DNA from 2 places in the Bacillus sp. FSL K6-6540 genome. Region 1 is predicted to be linked to the other one. Evidence: a T-box and tRNA genes for the amino acid it is inferred to sense, from the RefSeq annotation. Region 1 holds a T-box; the other holds one or more tRNA genes.
What was found. The T-box of region 1 lies ahead of MHH82_RS07665 (valine--tRNA ligase). A T-box ahead of a tRNA ligase gene usually reads a tRNA of that ligase, here a tRNA-Val.

Region 1 (6,647 bases):
ATGCTTCGGCTTTTTACGGTCCATTCCGCGAAGCCGCAGACTCCGCTCCGCAGTTCGGCGACCGCAAAACCTATCAAATGGATCCGGCTAACGTAAGGGAAGCGCTCCGCGAGGCGGAGACGGACGTGCTGGAAGGCGCGGATATGCTGATGGTGAAGCCGGCGATGGCTTACCTCGACGTTGTCCGATTGCTGAGAGACCAGTTTGATCTGCCGATCGTCGCTTACAACGTGAGCGGCGAGTATTCCATGATCAAGGCGGCGGCTCAGCAGGGATGGATCAGTGAGCAGGCGATCGTGATGGAGCTGCTGACGGGGATGAAGCGTGCCGGTGCGGACATTATCATTACGTATTTCTCGAAGGATGCGGCACGCTGGATGCGCGGCTAGTAACGATTAACGACTAAAGAGTTAGGAGTGCATAGAATGAGCCAAGATTTGCGAAAAGAAGAGTTGTCGCGTTCTGCTTTCGAAGAAGCGAAGTTATATATCCCGGGCGGCGTCAACAGTCCGGTACGTGCATTTAAATCTGTAGGACTCACGCCGATTTATATCGATCGCGGAGAAGGCAGCCGGGTATACGACATCGACGGCAACAGCTTTATCGATTATGTAGGTTCCTGGGGACCGCTGATTATGGGCCACGCACACCCTGAAGTCGTTGAAGCGCTTCAGGAGACCGCTGCCAAAGGGACCAGCTTCGGCGCGCCAACCCTGCTCGAAACGAAGATGGCGAAGCTCGTGTGCGAGCGCGTGCCGTCGATCGAGGTGGTGCGAATGGTGAATTCCGGCACGGAAGCCACCATGAGTGCCATCCGGCTGGCGCGAGGTTATACCGGACGCAGCAAAATCATCAAATTCGAGGGCTCCTACCACGGTCACGCGGACAGCCTTCTGATCAAGGCGGGATCCGGTATCGCGACACTGGGCCTGCCTGACAGCCCTGGCGTGCCTGAAAGCGTGGCGTCCAACACCATTGCGGTTCCTTATAACGACCTGGAATCGGTACAGCTTGCCTTCGAGCGTTTCGGCGAAGAGATCGCGGCCGTCATCGTTGAGCCGGTGGCAGGGAATATGGGCGTGGTTCCGCCGCAACCAGGATTCCTGGAAGGCCTCCGCAAAGTCACTTCCGATTATGGCAGCATCCTTATTTTTGACGAGGTGATGACCGGATTCCGGGTGGACCTCAATTGCGCTCAAGGACGTTACGGCGTTACGCCTGATTTGACATGCCTGGGCAAGGTGATCGGCGGCGGGTTGCCGGTCGGCGCATATGGAGGCAAGCGTGAGCTGATGGATCAGATCGCTCCGGCAGGACCGATCTACCAGGCGGGAACGTTAAGCGGAAATCCGCTGGCCATGGCAGCCGGATACACCACCCTGAAGCTGTTGACGCCTGCCGTTTATGAGCAGCTGGAGGAACGGGGGGCCCGCCTTCAGGCAGGATTCGAGCAGAGCGCCAAGGAATTCGGCATCCCGCTTACGATCAACCGGATCGGATCCATGGTCTGCCCATTCTTCACGAATACGCCGGTCGTGAATTTCGATACGGCCAAGACGAGTGACCTGGACCGTTTCCGCCGCTATTTTGCGGCGATGGTGCAAGAGGGAGTCAGCGTGCCTCCTTCCCAATTCGAGGGCATGTTCATCTCGGCGGCCCATACGGTGGAAGATATTGATGCTACCATCGAAGCCAATTACAACGCCTTCAAAAGCCTATGAGTTACGGGGGCAGCTGGAGTAAGCGCGGCGAATGGCTCGAGATGACGCCCGGTAAGGCGCTGTTGGGCCAGCCGGATCGGGACGAGGCCGCCGCCAAGTGGCTTCTGGAAACGGTCGGTATGCCCGAGAAGCTGTATCGCAAGCTTCATCATGAGCAGGGGATACAATGGAGAGGGGACCGGCTTCGGCTGGTCCTTTTTCCTTATCGGGAATACGGCATCGAACCGAGGTGGCAGGAGCTTCAAGTGTTGTACGAGGACGATTTCTGCCTGGTCGTGAACAAACCGGCCGGCATGGCGGTCCATCCGGACAACGAAAGCCGGGAGACAACGCTGAATCATGTCGTGGCCGCCTATTACGAAGCAGAGGGGATTCACGCGGCAGTCCGGCACATCCATCGGCTGGACAAAGATACGACGGGTCCCGTGCTGTATGCCAAGAACGAATACGCTCAGCTGAAGCTTGACGAGGCCATGCGGGAGAAGAAGATCATTCGAATGTATGCGGCGATCGTTCAAGGAAGGGTATCGCAGGAGCTGAAGCGCATCGATTTGCCGATCGGCAAGGACCGCTATCATGCAAGCCGCCGGAGGGTTTCATTAACGGGGCAGGCCGCGATCACGCATATTCTCTCAGCCGAAGCGTATCCGAAAGCCAGTCTCCTGCACATTCGCCTTGAAACCGGCCGCACGCATCAGATCCGGGTCCATCTAAGCCATATGGGACATCCGCTTCTGGGGGATGTCTTGTACGGAGGACCAGGGACGTTTGCGCGCCAAGCGCTGCATGGCGAACGCCTATTGTTCCATCATCCTTTTACGGGCGAGAGCATCGAGGTGCCGGCGCCGTGGCCTCAGGATATGATGGAGTTAAGAGAGCGAATCATAGAGGGATCGAACCAATAGGAGATGCTGCAGCAGCCCTGAATGCCCGGTAACTTCCATGCGCAATTCGCAAAAAAGTCATGCTCTCCTGTTTTCGGCATATAGATAAATTGAGTGGCAAAACTTAGGCTCATGCCGTGATGACAGATCACGGATAGTATATGCCAAAAAGGAGGACATTCCCGTGTTTGACCAGTCCTACGGATTGCGGTTCGATATTTACGAGCGTATTAATTTGACGGAAGATTTGCCGGGAATCGATGAATTGGAAGAGGCGGAGTTGATCCCGCACATTCAGGTGATCAGCCAGCAGGACCAGGCCACGCTTCGGGGCCATCTGCTTCTAGCAGGCCTGTATAAAGGGGATACCGAAGCAGGAGAGACGGAGCCGCTCGAGCATTGGATTCCGGTCGAGATCACGGTCCCGCTGAACCGGGTATCGTCATTGGATGACATCGCGGTCGAGATCGAGAATTTTGACGTGGATCTGTTATCCAAGCGCAGCTTGAACATAACGGGGGTTTTATCGCTCAAAGGAATCCAGGCGGCGGCTCCGGGAGCTCGTGACCAAGTATGGACCAGTGAGGAATTCACAGTGGTACATGCTCCTGAAGCGAATGATATGTATGCAGGCGTAGAGCAGCAGTTCGCAGCCAACCCGTATGAACCGTATCAAGGCGGCGGAGCCAACGCTGAAGCGACTACGCCTTCGCCTTCTTATTTCAACGAGGCTCAGCCCAGAGTCCAAGAGTCCGAGGCGGATGCGCGCACGCAGCAGTATCTGGCATCTTGGGCGGAATACGAGAATCAAATTCAGGATGCGCAGGACTCGGACCGAACGGTAAGCATCTCCGGTACGCCTGAAGCCCAGGATACGGTCGAATATGCCTTACATAATGAGACGGAATTTCAGCCAGCTGAGCCGTCGACTCCGAGTGTATGGCAGTTCGAACGGGCTGCGGCCCAGCCGGAACCGCAGCAGGAAGAACCGGCAGCCGACTTCCCGGGCGTCATTGAGCGCAAAAGCGAAGAGGTTCAAGCCCTGCCGGTATTGGATTCCCCGGAAACGGAGGAAGCCCAGCCTGTTTTTGCCGAGGAAGCCGAGCCCTTGGAGGAGATAGAGGAGGAGGTTTCCGTTCAAGTCGAAGAGGCTCCGTCCAAACCGGAGCTGAAGGTTGCCTTCAACGCGAAGAACAGCACCGCCAATACCGCTTCGGGCGTAGGCTTCTCCTCATTGCTTCAATCGAGCAGAACGGTTCAGGATCAGGAACAAGCTGCTCGAGACGAGGAACAGGCCATCGAAGAATCGGTGGATGCCGTTTCGTCCGAGGATGTGGAATGGAAGAGTCTTTTCCTGGGCAACCGCCGGGAGGAAACGCCATTCCGTAAGGTCCGGATGTGCATTGTTCAGCGTGAGGAGACACTCGACGTGATTGCCGAGCGCTATCAGCTGACGCCGCGAGAGCTGTTGTTGTATAACCGCATGTCCGAGCAGAATGTGGAAGAAGGCCAGGTATTGTATATTCCCCAGTAATCGGGAAGTCGTCATGGGGCTAGAATGAAGCAGGCCGAGGCAGGCAGCCTTGGCCTGCTTTTTGTGCTGCGGAGAACCGGTTTGGAGGAGAGGAAGTAGAGCGAGCTTGGATTGTATGTTACAGCGAACAAGGAGGATTTATTTGAATCGGCAGGTATGATGTCTAAATCGTTCGGAAACACTCGAAATATTGACTATATGGAACAACCACGTTATATTTGAATAGTATATGTACAGGTATTCCAAAAGCTAGAACAACGTTGAACGGGAAGAGTAGGAAGGTATGGCCTTCAGAGAGCGGAATTGCTATCAAGCGCTGTGAGATTCCGCAGGAACCAGCTTGCCGAAGTCGCCCCGGAGTTGCGGACTTGAGATAGAGTAGGATCGATTGCTACCCTGGTTAGAGTTCGCCGGCCGCAGCCGTTATCTGCGTAAAGTGTCGTGCTTGACTGAAAGCCTTTCATGTTCTTCATGGGAGGACAACGGTTGCTGAACCATGTAAGCACGAAACAAAGGTGGTACCGCGAGAGAACAGTCTTTCGTCCTTTGAGGACGAAGGGCTTTTTTTGTTTCACGCCAACTATGATATCCACGAACACGCCCGGAGGCTAAAACGTTTCGGGTTGGCAAAACTGATTAACAGTATCGGAGGTACGAAAATATGGATCAAAAACAAAACCAATCCCAGTTAGAAATGCCGACGACGTATGATCCGAAGGCAGCCGAACAAAAATGGTATCCGTACTGGAAGGAAGGCGGCTTTTTTGAAGCCGGCAAGCGACCGGACGCGGAGCCTTACACGATTGTTATTCCTCCTCCTAACGTTACGGGCATGCTCCATATCGGCCATGCGCTTGACTTTACGCTGCAGGACATCCTGATTCGCGTGAAGCGGATGCAGGGCTACGATGCGCTGTGGCTCCCCGGTTCCGACCATGCGGGCATCGCCACGCAAACCAAGGTAGAGCAGAAGCTTCGCGAAGAAGGCGTTACCCGTTACGATCTGGGACGCGAGAAATTCCTGGAGAAGGTGTGGGAATGGAAGGACCTGTACGCAAACACGATCCGTGACCAGTGGTCCAAGATCGGCCTGTCCCTCGATTACTCCAGAGAACGTTTCACGCTCGACGAGGGATTGTCCGAAGCCGTACGGGAAGTATTCGTCAAGCTTTACGATAAAGGGCTCATCTACCGCGGCAAACGCATCATCAACTGGGACCCGGCTGCCCGTACGGCTTTGTCCGATATTGAAGTGGAGTACAAAGAGGTCAACGGCCATTTGTATCACCTGCAATATCCGCTGAAGGACGGCAGCGGCTCCATTACCGTGGCAACCACCCGTCCGGAGACCATGCTCGGCGATACGGCGGTCGCCGTTCATCCGGAAGACGAGCGCTATAAAGACATGATCGGCAAGACATTGGTGCTGCCTATCGTGGGCCGCGAGATTCCGGTTATAGCGGATGAGTACGTGGAGAAGGACTTCGGCAGCGGTGCGGTTAAAATTACGCCGGCGCATGATCCGAACGACTTCGAGATGGGGCTGAGACATGACCTGCCGCAAATTACCGTAATGGATGAATCCGGAACGATGAATGAGTTTGCCGGCAAATACCAGGGCCTTGACCGTGCAGAATGCCGCAAGCAGATCGTCAGCGACATGAAGGAATCGGGCGTATTGCTTCGCATCGAAGACCACGTCCATCAGGTTGGCCATAGCGAAAGATCCGGTGCGGTGGTCGAGCCTTACCTGTCGACGCAGTGGTTCGTTAAGATGCAGCCGCTTGCGGAAGCAGCCGTGGATGCGCAAAAATCCGGCAAGGGCGTGAACTTCGTGCCTGACCGGTTCGAGCGAACCTATCTGCACTGGATGGAGAATGTACGCGATTGGTGCATTTCCCGTCAATTGTGGTGGGGTCACCGGATCCCGGCGTGGTATTCGGAATCCACGGGCGAAGTGGTTGTTGCCATGAATGAAGAGGAAGCCCGCGCGAAGCTGGGCAAGGATGATCTGAGACAGGACGAGGATGTGCTGGATACCTGGTTCAGCTCCGCGCTCTGGCCGTTCTCGACCATGGGCTGGCCGGACCTGGACAGCGAGGATTTCAAACGTTATTATCCGACCAGCGTTCTCGTAACGGGTTACGACATCATCCCGTTCTGGGTGTCGCGGATGATTTTCCAAGGACTTGAATTCACAGGGCAAATGCCGTTTAAGGACACGCTGATCCATGGCCTGGTTCGGGATAGCGAAGGCCGCAAGATGTCCAAGTCGCTGGGCAACGGCATTGACCCGCTCGAGGTTATTGAACAGTATGGCGCAGACGCTATGCGTTATATGATATCGACCGGCAGCACGCCGGGTCAGGATCTTCGATTCCGCTGGGAACGCGTGGAGCAAGCGCGTAACTTCGCTAACAAAATCTGGAATGCGTCGCGCTTTGCGCTCATGAACCTGGAGGGCTTCACGGCGGCGGATATCGACATTTCCGGAGAGCTGGGAACCGC
Region 2 (6,647 bases), 1.6 Mb from region 1:
TTGTTCGTAAACTGCAGTGCAGCATTCAGTCCCATTTGCTTCAATCTGTAGTTCATAGCTGCCACTTCAATAATAACCGCAAGGTTACGTCCTGGACGAACCGGAATGGTGACCAGAGGGATATCCGTCTCTATAATTCGTGTTGTCTCTTCATCTAATCCCAGACGATCATACTGTTTATCCTGCTGCCAGGCCTCCAATCGAACAACAAGCGTAATCCGTTTATTATTCCGAACGGCGCCAGCACCGAATAACGTCATAACGTTAATAATACCGACCCCGCGAATCTCCAGCAGATGGCGAATCAGCTCAGGCGCTGTTCCATGCAGCTGAAAATCCGACGTCTGGCGGATCTCCACCGCGTCGTCCGCGATTAAGCGGTGTCCGCGTTTGACGAGCTCCAGAGCCGTTTCGCTTTTCCCGATACCGCTCGAGCCCGTGATCAGCATCCCCACGCCATACACATCGCACAATACCCCGTGGATGGTCGTCGTTGGCGCAAGTCTGCGTTCCAGGAAACTCGTGAATCGGCTTGTCAGGATGGTCGTCGCCATGCTGCTGCGCAGCACGGGCAAACCTCTTTCATTGCCGAGCTCCACCAGCTCTTCCGGCACTTCCAGGGAACGCGTAACCACGATGCAAGGCGTTTCTTCCGTACACAGGCTGCGCATGCGTTCTTTCCGCTCTTCCGGCTTCAGCATTCCGAAGAAAGCCAGCTCCGTGCGCCCCATAAGCTGAACCCGTTCCCGCGGATGATATTCAAAATAACCGGCCATTTCCAATCCCGGGCGATTCAGATCGTCCGTTGTAATCTGACGTTTCAAGCCTTCTTCACCTGCGATGACCTCCAGCTGAAACTGCTGGACCAGCTCGGATACCTTCACTTTCTTGGCCATGGTCTTACCCCTCTTCTTCCATTGTATGTTGACATCACAACGCAACCGGCATGCTGCTATCGGCTCGTTTTGGATGATATATTTCATGATCGGTTACTTTACTAATAAATAGGACGTCACAAGCCTTGCCGGCGGTCGGTCATGCTTCATGGAATACGCCCCAACAACCCATACGTTCAATGCTTATGTATGCCTTGCTTTGTGCTTATCTTATCGAAAAAAGCCAATGAATGCAATTCTAACCGGCTATCCGATAGCAGGACATTGAACTTATCCAGGAGTGATGCGACGCTGCTACGGCATACTGCGACTAAAAAAACAGATGTTCTATTACTAAAGATAACTCTCTTTCTATATCGACAATTGGTTGTCTGCTTTACACACTTTTACCATAGGACCACTTCTACCGTCTGCTAGAACTGCCTGAACCCTTCGATAAGGGCAGAAACTGCCTAGTTTTATGTCTTTTTCTCCTAAAAAAACCGCCCCTTGAGGGGCGGTTTTCAAGAGATCTCGATTGCTGAAGATTAATCTTCGAGCAATACGTTCAATTCAGACTCTTTATCAAAGATATGAACTTTGTTCATGTCGAGTGCCAATTTCACATTGTCGCCTTCGCGAGTAGTCGAACGTCCGTCTACACGGCCGATAACTGTGTCGGTGCCCAAGCCGCTGAGGTACAAGAGCATTTCGTGACCAAGGTTCTCGGTAACGTCCACTTTCGCTGTGAAGATTGTGTTCGGGGAAGCTTCCAGGAATACTGGCTCTTCATGAATATCTTCCGGACGAACACCCATGATTACTTCTTTGCCAATCATGGATTTATTTTTGAGCAATTGTGCTTTACCGCCTGGAACTTGAACGTTCAAGCCCTGGGAAGTGAAGTATACGCCACCGTTTTGCTCGGACAATTTACCGTTGATGAAGTTCATGGTTGGGGAACCAATGAAACCAGCAACGAACAGGTTGTTCGGATTGTTGTACAGTTGCTCTGGGGAATCCGCTTGTTGAATGATGCCATCCTGCATAACAACGATACGGTCACCCATCGTCATAGCTTCTGTTTGGTCATGCGTTACATAGATACAAGTGGTTTCAAGACGCTTCACCAGCTTAGTAATTTCAGCACGCATCTGACCGCGGAGCTTCGCATCCAAGTTGGAAAGCGGCTCATCCATCAAGAAGACTTGTGGATCACGGACAATTGCACGGCCCAAGGCAACACGCTGACGCTGACCACCGGAAAGAGCTTTCGGTTTACGCTCGAGCAAATGCTCGATATCCAGGATTTTCGCTGCTTCACGTACACGCTTATCGATTTCGTCTTTCTTCACTTTACGGAGTTTCAAACCGAATGCCATGTTCTGATATACGTTCATATGCGGATACAAGGCGTAGGATTGGAATACCATCGCGATGTCACGATCTTTAGGTGCTACATCGTTAACAACGCGGTCGCCAATGTAAAGTTTACCCTCGGAAATTTCCTCAAGACCTGCGATCATACGAAGTGTCGTAGACTTACCGCAACCGGAAGGACCTACCAATACCAAGAATTCTTTATCTTTAATATCCAAATTAACGTCAATTACAGTTGCTTTATCCGCACCTGCATACTTTTTGTAAATATGCTCTAAGCGTACACCAGCCATGTGCATTTGCCCCCTCATATGAATGTTATGAAATCGAATACAATTAATTTATAATCTTATATTACCCCATAGGCACCTGACTTGCTATACACAATCTGCACAAAAAACCTATTTCCTTTTCGTCACTTTATACAATAGAAGCGTTATTTTCACCAATACCGCGTCACTGAAGCTGCGAACGTCAAGCCCCGTCTCCTGTTTGATCTTATCCAGTCGGTACAGCAGCGTATTTCGGTGAATATACAGGTGTTTGGCCGTCTCGCTCACATTGCAGTCCAATTCAAAAAAAGACTCCAGCGTCGATAAAGTCTCACTGTCCTCGAATAAGTCGGTATGTCCGGCAGCGTACTCCCGCAGGAATTGATTCCGTTGATACTCAGGAATGCTGTAGACCAGACGTTCCAGATGAAGACCGGTCGACAGATGAATATGCTCCTTGACCTGAAAAGTACGCCCGATGGTCATGGTCTCTCGCAGCATGCCAACCGTCTGCGGCAAAGCATGAAGCGCATTGACTGCCGGGATCGCCGAAATATGAAAATCGCCCACCCATTCCGTTGAAATGAGCTCGTACAGCCCCATACAGAATAAGGACAGCAAATCCTGATCGGCTTCCGAGGATGCTTCCTCTTTATCATCCGTCGTTATGCCGCCCAACAGCTCTTGATTGGCAAGGATAATCCATTCCTTATCCAGCAGCGGCACAAGAACGATATCCCCGTCAAAATAACTGCGCAACAACCGCAGCAGCGCTTTATAACTTGGCGTGGGAGCATGCTCGCTCTCATGAATGAGTAGAAAGGGGACCATTTCCTCCGTCAAGCTTGTCCGAATCAGCATCTCATCCGGTAGTTCAGCAAGCAGCTCGCCGGCTTGAAGGCGCTCTTTCAACCAACCGCCCAACTGCTGGGCGCGCCGTTCTTCTTCAACCTTGGCTGCATTCTTTGACATCGCGCCTGAAGGCGCTTCCTGAAGGTTCGCCAATAAAAGAGCGACAAGCCCAATCTCCGACTCCGTCAAAGCATTGGAATCCGCCACGAGGACTCGGCTCAGATCCTGTTGATTAACGGGAAACCAAATCTCACCAAGCTCCTTATGCACATAAGCACCATCAACCATTCGTGTTGTGTTTGAGCTTACTTTTTCTCCATGGCGATTTGAACTTGCAGCACTTTCTTCTCGACCTAATCGGTCACCGTATCGCGAAGTGATCGCCATCGATTCCGTGAGCCATAGCGATTCCTGCTCATTCAATGTTTTTAAGCCGAGTGAGGTACCCAAGGTCTGCTCCAGTTTCTGAACGATATGCTCCATCTCCACCATTGATGACTCCACCACTTTATCGTTTTTTCTTATTTTATCATATCATCCTGCACAAACGACAATTCCTTCTCTTTAAGTCCGTGTGCCTTGGGAAATAGTTCAGTAAACACAACACAAAAAGAGCCGTCAACAACGTTGACGACCCTTTCGGATGAGCCATGAAGGACTCGAACCTTCGACACCCTGATTAAAAGTCAGGTGCTCTACCAACTGAGCTAATGGCTCTTATTACTGGTGGAGGATGATGGATTCGAACCACCGAACTCGGACGAGAACAGATTTACAGTCTGCTGCGTTTGGCCACTTCGCTAATCCTCCAAAATATAAAGGTGGCTCGGGACGGAATCGAACCGCCGACACGAGGATTTTCAGTCCTCTGCTCTACCGACTGAGCTACCGAGCCAAACATGAATAACATTAAAATAAAGTGCGGAGTGCAACACTTCCCACTTTAATCTGTGGAAAACCGACCATTTTTATTCCTTAAGAGTAATAATGGCGGAACTGACGGGATACTCTCTCTTCGTTCGAGACTGCGAAGTCTGTGCTAACGAGGATATGCTCCGACGAACCCGGTTATGGATTCTCATCCCTGAAGCTTGTAAATAATGGCGGAACTGACGGGATTCGAACCCGCGATCTCCTGCGTGACAGGCAGGCATGTTAGGCCTCTACACCACAGTTCCGCATTATTAAAGATGGTGCCGGCGAGAGGACTTGAACCCCCAACCTACTGATTACAAGTCAGTTGCTCTACCAATTGAGCTACACCGGCATGGTAAGGTAATAAAAATATACATGGTGGGGGCTGAGGGGATCGAACCCCCGACCCTCTGCTTGTAAGGCAGATGCTCTCCCAGCTGAGCTAAGCCTCCAGGTATGTATGGTAGCGGCGGAGGGGATCGAACCCCCGACCTCACGGGTATGAACCGTACGCTCTAGCCAGCTGAGCTACACCGCCATATAAACCTTATTGCATCCAAGTTATTCAAATGGCGGAGAGAGAGGGATTCGAACCCTCGCACCGCTTACGCAGTCTAACCCCTTAGCAGAGGGTCCCCTTATAGCCACTTGGGTATCTCTCCATCATAACTTGTATGCAGTTACAGAGATTGATTCCCTGAAAACTAGATACGAAACGAATTTGCAGCACATTGAAATATATTTGGATAAGCCCTCGACCGATTAGTATTGGTCAGCTCCATGCATTGCTGCACTTCCACCTCCAACCTATCTACCTCGTCGTCTTCAAGGGGTCTTACTAATTGGGAAATCTCATCTTGAGGGGGGCTTCACGCTTAGATGCTTTCAGCGCTTATCCCGTCCGTACGTAGCTACCCAGCCATGCTCCTGGCGGAACAACTGGTGCACCAGCGGTACGTCCATCCCGGTCCTCTCGTACTAAGGACAGCTCCTCTCAAATTTCCTACGCCCACGACAGATAGGGACCGAACTGTCTCACGACGTTCTGAACCCAGCTCGCGTACCGCTTTAATGGGCGAACAGCCCAACCCTTGGGACCTACTTCAGCCCCAGGATGCGATGAGCCGACATCGAGGTGCCAAACCTCCCCGTCGATGTGGACTCTTGGGGGAGATAAGCCTGTTATCCCCAGGGTAGCTTTTATCCGTTGAGCGATGGCCCTTCCATGCGGTACCACCGGATCACTAAGCCCGACTTTCGTCCCTGCTCGACTTGTAGGTCTCGCAGTCAAGCTCCCTTATGCCTTTGCACTCTTCGAATGATTTCCAACCATTCTGAGGGAACCTTGGGGCGCCTCCGTTACTCTTTAGGAGGCGACCGCCCCAGTCAAACTGCCCGCCTGACACTGTCCCCGTACCGGATCACGGTACCAGGTTAGAACCTAGATACGATCAGGGTGGTATCCCAACGTCGCCTCCACACAAGCTGGCGCTCATGCTTCTTAGGCTCCCACCTATCCTGTACAGATCGTACCCAAATCCAATATCAAGCTGCAGTAAAGCTCCATGGGGTCTTTCCGTCTTGTCGCGGGTAACCTGCATCTTCACAGGTATTAAAATTTCACCGGATCTCTCGTTGAGACAGCGCCCAAGTCGTTACGCCATTCGTGCGGGTCAGAATTTACCTGACAAGGAATTTCGCTACCTTAGGACCGTTATAGTTACGGCCGCCGTTTACTGGGGCTTCGGTTCACAGCTTCGGGTTTAACCCCTAACCGCTCCCCTTAACCTTCCAGCACCGGGCAGGCGTCAGCCCGTATACTTCGCCTTACGGCTTCGCACAGACCTGTGTTTTTGCTAAACAGTCGCTTGGGCCTTTTCACTGCGGCCCCCTCGGGCTATTCACCCTACCGAGGCACCCCTTCTCCCGAAGTTACGGGGTCATTTTGCCGAGTTCCTTAACGAGAGTTCTTCCGCGCGCCTTAGAATTCTCTTCTCGCCTACCTGTGTCGGTTTGCGGTACGGGCACCTTCACCTGACTAGAGGCTTTTCTTGGCAGTGTGAGATCATGACCTTCGCTACTATAATTTTCACTCCCCATCACAGCCCAGCCTTATCGATGTGCGGATTTGCCTACACATCAGCCTCACTGCTTGGACGGACATCCATCAGTCCGCGTCACTACCCTCCTGCGTCACCCCATCGTTCATAACGGTTTACGGTGGTACAGGAATTTCAACCTGTTGTCCTTCGATTACGCCTTTCGGCCTCACCTTAGGTCCCGACTTACCCTGAGCGGACGAGCCTTCCTCAGGAAACCTTGGGCTTTCGGCGGATCAGATTCTCACTGATCT

Region 2: it encodes a tRNA-Val, which carries the amino acid that the T-box ahead of MHH82_RS07665 (valine--tRNA ligase) is inferred to sense. The anticodon was not compared.

The regions. Positions count from the first base shown of each region.
Region 1 is NZ_JBBOXH010000001.1:1,784,330-1,790,976, forward strand. It holds gene hemB (porphobilinogen synthase) at 1-389, shown strand, start outside; gene hemL (glutamate-1-semialdehyde 2,1-aminomutase) at 426-1,721, shown strand; gene MHH82_RS07655 (RluA family pseudouridine synthase) at 1,718-2,626, shown strand; gene MHH82_RS07660 (LysM peptidoglycan-binding domain-containing protein) at 2,790-4,139, shown strand; T-box leader at 4,391-4,689, shown strand; gene MHH82_RS07665 (valine--tRNA ligase) at 4,801-6,647, shown strand, end outside.
Region 2 is NZ_JBBOXH010000001.1:161,346-167,992, reverse strand. It holds gene hprK (HPr(Ser) kinase/phosphatase) at 1-896, opposite strand, end outside; gene MHH82_RS00785 (ABC transporter ATP-binding protein) at 1,424-2,548, opposite strand; gene MHH82_RS00780 (PucR family transcriptional regulator) at 2,657-3,871, opposite strand; tRNA gene MHH82_RS00775 (tRNA-Lys) at 4,024-4,096, opposite strand; tRNA gene MHH82_RS00770 (tRNA-Tyr) at 4,104-4,189, opposite strand; tRNA gene MHH82_RS00765 (tRNA-Phe) at 4,202-4,274, opposite strand; tRNA gene MHH82_RS00760 (tRNA-Asp) at 4,481-4,557, opposite strand; tRNA gene MHH82_RS00755 (tRNA-Thr) at 4,571-4,646, opposite strand; tRNA gene MHH82_RS00750 (tRNA-Val) at 4,671-4,746, opposite strand; tRNA gene MHH82_RS00745 (tRNA-Met) at 4,756-4,832, opposite strand; tRNA gene MHH82_RS00740 (tRNA-Ser) at 4,865-4,956, opposite strand; rRNA gene MHH82_RS00735 (23S ribosomal RNA) at 5,037-6,647, opposite strand, start outside.